Regions from separate parts of the Paenibacillus urinalis genome, predicted to be linked through region 2. Evidence: riboswitches for the same ligand, from Rfam matches in the RefSeq annotation. Region 2 holds a riboswitch; each other region holds the start of a gene.

Region 1 (4,443 bases), 650 kb from region 2:
TGCTTTTTGCGAAGTGATGAGATGAGCTGAGCCAGATTACGAGTAGCCACCGGGTCAAGATTGGCCGTCGGCTCATCCAATACAAGGATGCCGGGGCGAAGCGCGAGTGCACAGGCAATCGCTAGACGCTGCTTCATGCCGCCGGAGAGAGTGTGAATCTGAGCCGTTCTGTACGGCAGCAGGTCAACCATCTCAAGCGCTTCATCCATTCGGCTGCGGATCCTCTCATGTGGACATTCCACATTTTCCAAGCAGAAGGCAACCTCTTCTTCTACTGTCAGCATACAGAACTGGCTATCGACATCTTGAAAGACAATCCCTACCGCTTGCGCATGCAATGCTGCACTCTGCTCTACCATCGGCCTGCCCCATATCCTGACGCTTCCCGTAACCAGACTCTCGATCTCTTGCGGATAAATTCCGTTCAGACACAGCGCGAGCGAGCTCTTACCGCTCCCGCTTGGTCCCAGGAGCAGCAGCATCTCACCTGGAATCAAGTCGAATGTGATCCCATTTAATATAAGCGGAGCTTCTTCCTCATACTGAAGAGTCAAATCTCTCACTTCAATGGCAGCAGCGGACCTGCAAGTCTCATCGACAGGTTGATCTTTGTCCGTGTGGAGTACCATTATGCTTTGTGTGACCGGGCTGCTGCTTTGGCAACCGGGAAGCTTCGCAGCACACCCGTACGAACCAGTGCATCCGCAATCCATTTTCCGAGCAGACCGGCCAGAATTGCTCCGCTGATGATCCGTACCGCCAGCATGGCGATGACAAATTCAGGTGATAATGCAGCAAAGCCGGACCGGAAGTAGCCCCAGGCGAAGCTGAACACTGCTGCCCCTATACCTGACAGCATCAGGACGGGCAGCGAATATTTACGATAACGAACCGCTGCAAAGACCATTTCTGCTCCAAGACCTTGAATCATCGCCGATACGATAAGAATAGGACCGGTTGTGTTTCCAATCAGTACTTCAATAATGCCAGCAATAGTTTCGGACAAAAAGGCCGCCCCTGGCTTGCGGATAATATAGGCAGCAATAATGGAGACAATGAACCAGATTCCGAAGATCACCTCATAACCCATCGGTCCCATGACACCGGTGAGCAGATTGCCAATTTGTAAAAATACGAGATAAATGACGGCAAATACAACGGACAATGAGCTTAATACGATAATGTCACGCAGCTTCCAGGCTCCCATACGTTATTCCGCCTTCCCTTGCTTCTTATTAGAAGGACTGTTGCAGGACAGCGTTACGGTCATTACGACATGGGACACCGATTCCTGCGTCACTTCAAAGGATTGCTCCAGTGTCTTGAAGATCGTATGTACATCCCCTTCTAGGCGTGTAGCGTAATGAATACCTCCGCCGTAGCTGCCATCCTCCTTCGCAATATCAACGACGTTCGCAATCTTCTTCATGTATTCCGGCTCTCCGAGAGCGTATAGGGCATATTCCGCTGCTCCTTCAATACGGATAGAGGATACGATGTCTTCATTCATTCGGACAGCATCCTCTGACATGTATACATCACCCGCCGAATCACCCGGACAGCCAATAGAGAAGGTGCCGCTGAACACCACGTGCTCGCCTGTCTTGGCTGCATGCAGATAAATCGCCTTCATAACGTCAAAAACATGCTCAAGCCTGCCGCGTACGCAGGTACTTACATCACCGGTCTCTGTCCATACCTTGGAGGTATCCGCCTCTTGGATTGCACCAAGAATAATATCAACAAACCGATCGCTCATCGGATATAGCGAAAAACGACAGCCCACGATTCGACTTGTTCCACATACTTCTGTACTCATTACTCCATCTCCTCAGGTTCGTATTGCTGAAACAACACAAAAAAGAGCTGCACCCCTGAGTGAGTGCAGCTCAATAAAATGTAATGCCCTGAATTTTGCTTGATCTGAACTGAAGCTTGTGTCAGATCGGATGCCGGTTCCGGGCCTATATCATTTCATATCCCCGCACTTCCCCACGCTAGTATGATCTAGATCGGGTGTAAAGGGTTAACCGCCATCGTCCATATCATCGACGTATTGGTCTCTCAGCCAGTTAAGGCACCCCTAGTGCTGTATTTCGATTATGCTGTTCCAATCGTAACCCATTATACGCTTTCTCCTGTTTTGTAAAGACTCGATTGTCTACACAAATTGGTAAACATGAATTATGATATTTACAACAAAGGAGGGCTCCACATGCTGGGTATTATTAACTTCGAAGTATTTCTGATCTCGTCCATCCTGCTCAATATTACGCCAGGGCCTGATACGATGTATGTTCTTGGCAGAAGTGTGGCTCAGGGGAAGCGGGCGGGCATTGTTTCGGCGCTTGGCATTACGGCAGGGGGCGTTGTGCATACACTGCTTGCTGCGTTCGGTTTATCCGTGATCTTGATGAGCTCTGCTGTTCTGTTCAATGTCATCAAGGTTGTAGGTGCAATTTATCTAGCGTATCTCGGCATTCGAATGCTGATCGACAAGGCATCGCCTAAGGCTAAGTCTCATGGTGGACCTGTAGATACGCCTTCCGAGTTATCGAATTCCAAAATATTTACACAAGGCCTTTTCACGAATGTAACCAATCCTAAAGTCGCCATGTTTTTTCTCGCATTTATGCCGCAATTTATTGCCCCGGGCAGCGATGCTTCGCCACTGCCTTTTGTAGTGCTTGGTCTTACATATTGCTTGACCGGAGGAATCTGGAGCATCCTGATCGCCGCCTTCTCGTCCACAGCAACGGGTAAACTGAGAAATAACGTCAAGATGAAGACGATCCTTAACAAAGCGACAGGGTTCATATTTATTGCAATGAGTATTACGCTGCTCAGAACCAAAGCTATAGAGTAGCAGATAACAGCCTATCTTCTACCCTTCGGGTTGCAATAAGCCGTATCATACAGTAAACTGTCAGGATACAATGTAGCTTGAAAGGAAGGCTGATACCATGGAGATCCCTTCATTAAATAGAATTAATGAGCTGAGCCGCAAACAGAAGAAAGAAGGCCTGACAGCGGAGGAAATTACCGAACAGAAGGCGCTTCGTGAGGAATATTTGAAGGCGATCCGCGGACAGGTATTGTCCACGATATCCGGACTGACCATCGTAGATCCGAACGGAGATGACGTTACTCCGGAGAAGCTCAAGCTCGAGCAGCAGCAGGATAAATCAAAGCTCAATTAAAGCAAAATAAGGATAGAATCGAATACCTGTACAACGGCGGGTATCTGTCGATTCTATCCTTTTCTTTTATGCAGGATCATCTATGCTATATCGCCAGTATTTCGCGGATTTCTTCCTCACTTAAGGTGGATGATGATTCCTGACCTGGCTGAATCACTTCTTCTATGAGATTTTTCTTACGCTGCTGAAGCTCATACATCTTGTCCTCTACGGTACCGCGGCTCACCAGCCGGATGACCTGAACCACATTCTTCTGTCCCATCCGGTGTGCCCGGCTCGCTGCCTGGTCCTCTACCGCAGGGTTCCACCACAGATCATACAGAATGACGGTATCAGCCCCCGTCAAGTTAAGTCCCGTACCCCCGGCTTTAAGCGATATGAGGAAGAAGTCCCTCTCTCCCTCATTAAATCGCTGACACATTTCAACACGCTCTTGGCCTGGTGTCTGTCCATCCAGATAAAAGAACGGAATACCCTGAGCTCCGAGCTCCCTGCCGATGATGCCCAGCATTTCTGTAAATTGTGAGAAGAGCAGCACCCTTTTGCCCGCGCTCCGGCTTTCTTCGATCAGCTCCATCAATTGCTCGAACTTCGCAGAGCTGCCTTGATAGCCTTCCACAAACAGCCCTGGGTGGCAGCACAGCTGTCTTAGCCGGGTTAGGCCGGCCAGGATCTTGATTCGATTCTTATCGAACTGCTTCTCGCTCAGATGCTTCACGGTCTCAGCCCGCAGCTTGGCCAAGAAGGCAACATAGAGCTTCTTCTGCTCGGTCAGCAGCTCGGAAGTGTGCAAGGATTCGATCTTCTCCGGCAGCTCCGCAAGTACATCTGCCTTGACTCGGCGGAGGAGGAATGGACGAATTCTGCGGGCAATAGCTTCTCTTGATAACTCGTTGAAGGCCTTTCGCCCCTGAAACAGCTCCGGAAATACAACGTCAAAGATGGACCACAGTTCTTCAAGGCTGTTCTCAATGGGTGTCCCGGTAAGTGCAAACCGGTGTCTCGCATTTATTGCTTTTACCGCATGTGCGGTTTGGGTTGCATAATTCTTGAACGCCTGGGCTTCATCCATAATAAAGGTATGGAAATGCCGTTCACTATACATATCCGCATCCATTCGCAGAAGCGGATAAGATGTGATAAGTACATCTACCGCATGATGCTCGCGGATCATTCTCAGCCGATCTGGCTTACTTCCGTCTACGATGACGGTCGTGAGTTCTGGAGCAAACTTCTCTAGCTC
Region 2 (4,443 bases):
CATTACGGCTCACTTCTGCAGTACCTTCGATCTCGAGCAGGTCCTTCGTTCCGCCTGATTCGTAGCCGAGCAGCAGGCTGACATTCGGATTATCCTCCAGCTCCTCTACTTTGTGGGTACAACGGTTGGTCGCCATATAAATGCTCAGACCGTCATTATAGACAGCCATATATCTTGCCTTCGGCTTACCGCCTTCCACTGTTGCAAGCGAGCAATACGGATTGTCCTCAATAGCTTGTATAATATGTTGTTCCAGATCTGTTTTATTCATCGCACTTCAGGTCTCCTTTCAAAAATACACCCTCTATTATTAGTGTACCCTGCTCCTGAAAGTTGAACCCGTCGTTACCTAAAATAAACCTCTAAACCTCTACTTACACCGTTTACTCATTTACCAGGAAGCTGGTCCTTAGCCGAATAAACAAATACATCCTTTAACTCTCATCCTGCCGGACGGGAACCAGTCTCTCTCGATTTCCCATGTAAGGGCGGAGCGCCTTCGGTATATAAATGCTGCCATCCTCCTGCTGGTGATTCTCGAGAAGTGGAATCAGGATTCTTGGCGAGGCCACGGCCGTGTTGTTCAATGTATGGCAATACCTCAAATGACCTTCGTTATCCCGATAGCGGATATTAGAGCGGCGTGCCTGAAAATCATGCAGGTTCGATGAGGAATGCGTCTCCCCATAGCTGCCCCGGCTAGGCATCCAGGTTTCAATATCGTACTGTTTATATGTCTTTTGTGACATATCGCCTGTGCATACTGCCACGACCTGGTATGGAAGCTCCAGCGCCTGCAGCAGCTCTTCTGCGTAGCCTGTAATTTCCTGGAGCGCCTGCTCCGACACCTCCGGATCAGCCTCTGTCAGTACGACCATCTCTACTTTGGCAAACTGATGCACCCGATAGAGCCCGCGTACATCACGTCCTGCTGAGCCCACTTCACTCCGAAAGCTTGTCGATACGGCCGCAAGCCGAACGGGTGCTGCCACTTCAATGACTTCCCCGGCATAATACGAGATGAGCGGAACCTCTGAAGTACCGATCAGGAATTTGTCCTCTCCTGCAAGCTCATAAGTCTGTTCACGACCGGTTGGAAAAAATCCCGTGTTCTCCAGCGCCTCCTCCCGGACCATGATTGGCACCTCCATCGGCACGAAGCCGTGCTTCATCACGATATCCAGCGCAAGCTGCTGAACGGCGCGATGCAGCAGAACGCCGTCTCCCTTCAAATAGTAGCTGCGCGAGCCGCCAACCTTGACTCCACGCGGAGCATCAATGAGCTCATGGAGCTCTCCAAGTTCCATATGGTCCTTGATCGGGAATAGAGGATCACTGACCTCTCCGACCTGTTTTATAATGACATTATCCTTATCGCTCTGTCCTCTGGGCGTGTCAGGAGATACGATATTCGGAACGAGCAGCCGCAGCGCAGTATAACGGTCCGTCACCTCGGCTAGCCTTGCTTCTGCTTCTTCAATCTGCCCGTTCAACTGCCGCACTTCTTCACGAGCAGTCGCTGCCTCCTCCCGATTCCCCTCTCTCATCAACTGCCCTATTCTCTCCGAATCCATATTTCTCTGTTGCCTGAGCTTCTCCACTTCCGTCATCAGCTCACGACGTACATCATCACACGTTAGCAGCTCGTCTATAGATACGTCTATCTTCTTCCAATCCGCTGCTTCCTGAACCTGTGCAGCATGCTCTCTTAACCATTTCATGTCCAGCATTGTCGTCACCCCTAAGTTAAATTGGTCAAGCGAAAAAAAACATAGAGCGCCCTCATCCGTTGGGACGAGGAGCGCTCTATGCTCGCGGTGCCACCCAATTTATTGAAGCAGACTTCATGCGGTCAGCATTAGGTTCCACTTCAATCACTTTGGTTCCGCGATAACGGGCGGTGCCGATTAACTTAGGGGAAGACTAGCGCCTTCCCTTGGCGAGAATACCTCCGAGTTGGATGCTCTTCACAGGCATTTTTTCACGTTTTCAATTAACGGTATTATAATTTAGACATTTCCATATGACAATGATTTTATTCTTGATTATGCTGTACTTTCCAGCCAAGGAGGGCTATAATTAGCTTCTGAAATGTCCTAAACTTCATATTCAACCTCAAGGGGTGCTGGGTTAGCCGGCTGAGATAGTATCCGTGAAAGCGTGTTAGATACGTACCCTTTAAACCTGATCTGGGTAATGCCAGCGTAGGAATGGAGAGAATTCGAGTGTGCTGTTCTATTTTACTGACAGCCCTTAGCCCTTACGTCAGCATGCGTCCCTTATCCGGGACGCTTTTTTTATTATGGTCGCAAGAATGCCATTGCACTCTATCCGATCTCCCTTATCAGTATGGCTATCAAGGTAGCCTCAATTGAACTTATAGGAGTTATTATGGAAATTTCGTCAAGAATAGGGGTAATTGAAAAGGAGAGAGAAACGTGTACAAAAAGTTAGGAATGCTGTTTCTGGCGGTACTCATGATGATCATGACTGCCTGCGGCAATAGCGGCACATCGAATGAGGAATCTGGTGCAGGCGCGGAGGAGCCGGCAGCGAGCGATAGCCTCCGCGACATCAAGGTCGTCCTCGACTGGACGCCAAATACGAATCACACCGGCTTATATGCTGCAGTAAGTCAAGGCTTCTACAAGGAAGAAGGTCTGAATGTCGAGATTATTCAGCCCGGTCAAGCCGGTGCAGATACGATGGTCGCTTCTGGAGAGGTACCTTTTGGCGTAAGCTATCAGGAAGGGGTCACCCAAGCACGGACACAAGGCGTGCCGATCGTATCCATTGCTGCCGTCATTCAGCATAACACTTCCGGCTTTGCAGCTCCTGCGGACCGCAATATTGAATCTCCGAAGGACTTCGAGGGTAAAACCTATGGAGGATGGGGCAACCCGATTGACTCAGCGGTTCTGGATACAATTATGGGTCTTGAAGGTGCGGATGTAAGCAAAGTACACAATGTAAACATGGGGGATGCCGATTTCTTCACCGCAACGAAGCGAGACATCGATTTTGCCTGGATCTTCTACGCCTGGACGGGTATTGAAGCCGAGCTTCGCGGGGAACCGATCGATATGTTCTACGTTAAGGACTATTCCGAGAAGCTGGATTACTATACACCTGTACTTATTACGAATGAGGCGACCATTGACGAGGATCCGGAGCTGGTCAAAGCCTTCATGCGCGCAACGACCAAAGGCTATGAATATACAATTAATCATCCAGAGGAAGCCGCAGCGATACTCAGCGAGGCCGTGCCTGACCTCGACAAGGAGCTCGTGCTTGAGAGTCAGAAATGGCTCAGTCCGAAATATCAGGATGACGCCGCTCGCTGGGGCGAGCAAAAGGCAGAGGTATGGCAGAACTATTCCGACTGGATGGCTCAGCACGAGCTGCTGGACCAGCCGCTGGATGTCGAGAAAGCTTTTACGAATGAATTTCTGCCACAACAATAATTACTAAAGAAAGCGTTGGTGACCCATATGGCTCAAACATTGCTAAGTATTCAAGTCATTCCGAAGACACCTAATGGAGAAGATTCGATCCCTTATGTAGACCGTGCCATTGAAGTGATACAGCAATCCGGGGTGAAATATCAGGTCCATCCCCTTGAAACGACGCTGGAGGGCGAGCTTCCTGAGCTGCTCCAAATTGTGCAGAGAGTTCATGAGGTACTCATCGAGGCTGGCAGCCCGAGCATTATTTCACAAATCAAGATTGCCCATTACCCAAGCGGAATCAGCATGGAAGGACTAACGGAGAAGTATCCATCATGAAGCGTGTTGTAAGAAGTGTGCTGCCGCCTGTTGCGGCGGTCATCCTCTTTTTGGCGGTATGGCAAATAGCCGTGCCGCTTTTTCACATTGAGAAGTGGATTCTGCCAAGTCCTGTTGATATTACCCGTGAAGCAGCTGCACAAGCTGCAAGTCTTACTGAACATACTTGGGCGACTGTACAGCTTACTCTGCTCGGCTTCGGCATCGGCGCTGCGATCGGTCTTCTGACAGCCATGGTGCTGCATCTAGTTCCATTTATGAAAACGGCCCTGTATCCATTGCTCATTCTTAGCCAGAATATACCTACGATTGCACTCGCACCGCTTCTGATGATCTGGTTCGGATTCGGTCTGCTGCCCAAGATCATCGTTATTACACTGGTCTGCTTCTTTCCGATCGCAGTATCTGCTATGGACGGACTGATGCAAACGGACCGCGCGATGCTGAGCTACATGAGAATGGCCGGGGCCAGCAAGGGGCAAATCTTCCGCAAGCTGGAGGTGCCACACGCGCTCCCATCCATCTTCTCAGGTCTCAAGATCGCAGCAACCTACAGCGTCATGGGCGCAGTCATTGCCGAATGGATCGGGACAGACAAGGGCATCGGCTATTATATGATGCTGCAAAAATCGGCCTATCGGACAGATCGGGTATTCGT
Region 3 (4,443 bases), 280 kb from region 2:
CCAAGAAGCTGTTTCGATTCTGCCTTTCCGCCTGTAGCAACGACTCTTGTGTTCTGGGAGGCGAAGCCGTAATCGAACATAATGACATTAAAATTCTGCTGATGAGCGTAATGGGCCAAATCATACATAGGAATCCAGGATTCCTCCCGGTTGGCACCATAGCCATGACTGAACACAATCGTTTTGCTGCTGTTCTCCTCGGCAGGGATGTACCAGCCGCTGACGTTCCGGCTTCCGTCTGTAGCAGGGAAAGTCACCTCTTCATACTCCATGCCCTTGGACAGCAGCGGATTGGAATATACCGGAGCTACTGCCGGATAGGACAGTACCCATGCGATATAAGCATGAAGAGCAATAAAGCAAAATACAAGGAAAAATATAATCGATAAAATAAGGGCAACCACAATATGCTTAAAACGGATGAGCCGAGTGGAAAGTGCGGGAGGAGCACTCGATACGTTTTGATTAAGTGATCTATTCTCGGAGATAGGAAACATCATACTCCTCCTTCCAATAGAATGTTATATAGGACTAATTTACTAAAACCAACTTGTAATCAAAGATGAGGTTGGTATAACTTTATTCTTTATCCTATGATGCGTCCTGTCTAAAGTCAATCGATTGGGACTAATTGTTACACACTTGTAATGTAAGTGAAATTAATGGTGAAAAATGTTTGTCAAGTGAAGGAAGACTTATTCCGAAATGTTTCCATTATGATCGATGGATGAGAGAAAATGAGCTGTGTAATTGAGATTAATTCTCAATTAAATCTTTACTTTGATCCTCGATTCTCTTATAATTTATGTAACCAGGTTTCACGTGATGAAACAGAGAGGGGATTATGCCATGGAAGAGCAAGATCGCAAATTAACGGTTCGAGCGGTCGAGAGGGCATTGGATATTTTGTTATGCTTTACGGAGCAATCAGATCTGGGTCTTACAGAAATTTCTGGCAAGATCGGTTTACATAAAAGTACTGTGCATCGTTTGCTGACAACACTGGAGGACAGGGGATTTGTTGTACGCAATCCTTCAACAGAGAAGTATCGGCTTGGCATTCGCATATGGGAGCTTGCGGCACATATGTCACAGAGTGATGATCCGGCCATTCTGCTGCTGCCTGCGATGGAGCGTCTTCGAGATCGCTTGGGAGAGACAGTCAGTTTGTATTTGAAGGACGGCAATGAGCGGATACGCGTTCAGGCTGTGCAGAGTAATCAAGCAATTCGAAGGGTAGCGCCTGTTGGTGTGAGGCTGCCTCTGTCTGTTGGCGCATCGAGTAAAGTGTTGGTTGCGTTTGCAGCAAGAGAAGAGCAGGAGCAGCTGATACGCAATTTTGATATCCCCTTGTCTGTTGATCAAGATACTTATATGAGTCAGCTGCAAGAGATTAGAGAATTGGGATATGCAACGAGCTATGAAGAGAGAGAGCCTGGAGCAGCAGCCGTATCAGCGCCGATCTTTGATCGCAAGGGCAAAGTAGCGGCAGCCTTGTCATTATCGGGACCGGTCAGCAGGCTGTCAGAAGAGACGCTTCGGGAATATGCACCTATTGTTATGGAGACAGCGGCGCAAATGGGTTTCATGCTGAGGTAATGCTATCGGATTGGATGGAAAATAAAGGTTGAAAATATGCTGTGAATGAGATAATCTTGTATGGACCTTAATTCAGACAAAGGATGAGGTTAAACCATTTATTTAAACAACAATAACAATTTACTAGGGGAGCCCGAAATGCCGGGCTGAGATGGCACTGCAAGGTGCCGGACTCTTTGCACCTGATCTGGATCATACCAGCGTAGGGAAGTAATTGGCGATAAAATGTGGATAAGATCCGTGTATGAGGTGAAGCTTCTGCTAGTAGTCTATGCAGCTTCATTAGCCGGTACATCGGTAAGATCTTATTTGGATTAGAGCTGATTCCCCCTGTGGGAATCGGCTCTTTTTTGTTGCCGCAGCTTCTGCATAACTGGCTGTCGTTTGTATATCTTCTATCTTTCAAACACAGCTCAGGAGAGGGCTTCCCAACTCGAAAAAGGAGGAAGCACATATGAATCATTCGAACACAGAACTGAACACAGAGACATCGGCTATAAGAGGAGAACAATTAAAGGGCGAATCAGGAAGACTCCAGCCATTCCCCGCCAGCAAGAGGGTATATATCCAAGGATCAAGGCCGGACATTGCCGTACCCGAACGTGAAATTGAGCTCCATCCCACTAGCACACCCCAAGGGGTAGAGCAGAATGAGCCATTTCGGGTATACGATACGAGCGGACCCATGGGAGATATGAATATAGAAGTTGATATCCGTCAAGGCCTTCCGCTCTTGCGCCGGAATTGGATCCTTGAGCGTGAGGATGTTGAGTTTTATGAAGGAAGAGAAATACGGCCAGAGGATAATGGGATTCGATCCGACAGAAGTGCCCAGCAGGAGGTAGAGGTGTTCCCGGGTGTTAGAAGACAGCCGCTTAGAGCCAAGTCAGGTCGATGTGTAACTCAGATGCATTATGCCAGAAAAGGGATCGTGACACCTGAAATGGAGTTCGCAGCGATCCGCGAGGGACTCGATCCGGAGTTTGTACGGAGTGAAATTGCAAGAGGAAGGGCAATCCTGCCTTCTAATATCAATCATCCGGAAAGTGAGCCAATGCTGATCGGAAGCCGATTCCATGTCAAGATCAATGCGAATATCGGAAACTCTGCTGTTTCCTCTTCGATTGAGGAGGAGGTAGAGAAGATGAGCTGGGCTGTGCATTGGGGAGCGGATACAGTCATGGACCTCTCGACAGGCCGCCATATTCATACGACTAGAGAATGGATTATCCGCAATTCTCCTGTACCCATTGGGACAGTTCCACTCTATCAAGCACTGGAGAAGGTGAACGGGGAGGCAGAGAAGCTCTCCTGGGAAATATACCGAGATACGCTGATTGAGCAGGCGGAGCAGGGTGTAGATTATTTTACGATTCATGCAGGCGTTCTTCTAAGATATATTCCAATGACAGCAGAGCGAATGACTGGAATTGTGTCACGGGGCGGCTCGATCATGGCAGCTTGGTGCCTGGCACATCATCAGGAGAACTTTTTGTACACTCATTTTGAAGAGATTTGTGAGATTATGAGCCGATATGATGTTGCTTTTTCACTTGGAGATGGACTAAGACCCGGCAGCATCTATGATGCGAATGATGAGGCTCAAATGGCAGAGCTGGCAACACTCGGAGAACTGACGCAGATCGCCTGGAAGCATGATGTGCAGGTGATGATTGAAGGTCCCGGACATGTACCCATGCATAAGATCAAAGAGAACGTCGATCTGCAGATGGAGATCTGTCAGGAAGCCCCATTTTACACGCTGGGTCCACTTACAACTGATATTGCTCCCGGATATGATCACATTACATCTGCGATCGGGGCGGCGATGATCGGCTGGTTTGGCACCTCTATGCTGTGCTATGTTACGCCGAAGGAGCATTTGGGACTGCCGGATAAGAATGATGTAAGGGAAGGGGTCATTGCCTATAAGATCGCTGCCCATGCAGCCGATCTGGCCAAGGGTCATCCTAGAGCGCACAGAAGAGACGATGCCCTCTCCAAAGCGAGATTTGAGTTCCGCTGGAAGGATCAGTTCAATCTGTCCCTTGATCCGGAGCGTGCCTTATCCTATCATGATGAGACTCTTCCCGCAGAGGGAGCGAAGACGGCGCATTTTTGTTCGATGTGCGGACCCAAATTCTGCAGCATGCGCATCACTCAGGATATTCGGAATATGGCATCCGTCAAGGGAGTTAGTGAGAAGGAAGCGATCCATGCCGGTATGCAGGAGAAGGCCGAAGAATATCGGGGTCAGAACAGGTGAACGAACAATCTCCCAATGCATGAGGGAAATAATGTGAGATCCCGTTTCGTAGATTGCAGATTCTCCAATTGGTTAATATAAATGTGAGAGCCAGAAGCCAAGGAGGGAATCGCATTTATGAATACTTCAGCAGTGAATCAAGAAGCAATTGAGACGGTAAGAGATTTGATCAAGGATATAGATACAGCGATGTTGACAACCGTAACACCAGAAGGACTCGTCTCTCGTCCGATGAAGACACAGGAGGTTGAATTTGACGGAGATCTCTGGTTTTTAACTAAAAAGGACACCAATAAGTATCGTGAATTGATGCAAAATCCGCTGGTCAATGTAGCCTATGTCGGTAAATCCTATGTTTCCATACGGGGTGAAGCGGAGCTGATTCAGGATCCGGCGAAAGTGAAGGAGTTCTGGAACAAAGCCTATGAGATGCTGCTTGATGTTTCTTATGACGACCCTTCGCTGGTGCTCATCAAGATTCAGGCAGACACCGCCGAGTATTGGGAAACAGGCAGTAAAACAAAGCTGGTCAAGAATCTGATCAACAAAATGACAGGCAAGAATGAGATGGATTTGAA

Evidence for each region. A riboswitch is a leader RNA that binds a small molecule or an ion and turns the genes downstream of it on or off. The one in region 2 is predicted to bind thiamine pyrophosphate.
Region 1: it holds a riboswitch for thiamine pyrophosphate, as region 2 does, so the genes downstream of both, PUW25_RS04520 (YkoF family thiamine/hydroxymethylpyrimidine-binding protein) here and PUW25_RS01760 (ABC transporter substrate-binding protein) in region 2, are expected to answer to the same signal.
Region 3: it holds a riboswitch for thiamine pyrophosphate, as region 2 does, so the genes downstream of both, thiC (phosphomethylpyrimidine synthase ThiC) here and PUW25_RS01760 (ABC transporter substrate-binding protein) in region 2, are expected to answer to the same signal.

What each region holds. Positions count from the first base shown of each region.
Region 1 is NZ_CP118108.1:1,013,093-1,017,535, reverse strand. Features, by position in the region: gene PUW25_RS04530 (energy-coupling factor transporter ATPase) at 1-629, opposite strand, end outside; gene PUW25_RS04525 (ECF transporter S component) at 629-1,207, opposite strand; gene PUW25_RS04520 (YkoF family thiamine/hydroxymethylpyrimidine-binding protein) at 1,211-1,819, opposite strand; TPP riboswitch at 1,973-2,095, opposite strand; gene PUW25_RS04515 (LysE family translocator) at 2,216-2,866, shown strand; gene PUW25_RS04510 (DUF896 domain-containing protein) at 2,964-3,200, shown strand; gene PUW25_RS04505 (DEAD/DEAH box helicase) at 3,286-4,443, opposite strand, start outside.
Region 2 is NZ_CP118108.1:363,569-368,011, reverse strand. Features, by position in the region: gene PUW25_RS01770 (pyridoxamine 5'-phosphate oxidase family protein) at 1-271, opposite strand, end outside; gene serS (serine--tRNA ligase) at 435-1,730, opposite strand; TPP riboswitch at 2,109-2,228, shown strand; gene PUW25_RS01760 (ABC transporter substrate-binding protein) at 2,457-3,464, shown strand; gene PUW25_RS01755 (thiamine-binding protein) at 3,492-3,785, shown strand; gene PUW25_RS01750 (ABC transporter permease) at 3,782-4,443, shown strand, end outside.
Region 3 is NZ_CP118108.1:640,193-644,635, forward strand. Features, by position in the region: gene PUW25_RS02970 (alpha/beta hydrolase) at 1-497, opposite strand, end outside; gene PUW25_RS02975 (IclR family transcriptional regulator) at 850-1,599, shown strand; TPP riboswitch at 1,715-1,825, shown strand; gene thiC (phosphomethylpyrimidine synthase ThiC) at 2,054-3,865, shown strand; gene PUW25_RS02985 (pyridoxamine 5'-phosphate oxidase family protein) at 3,983-4,443, shown strand, end outside.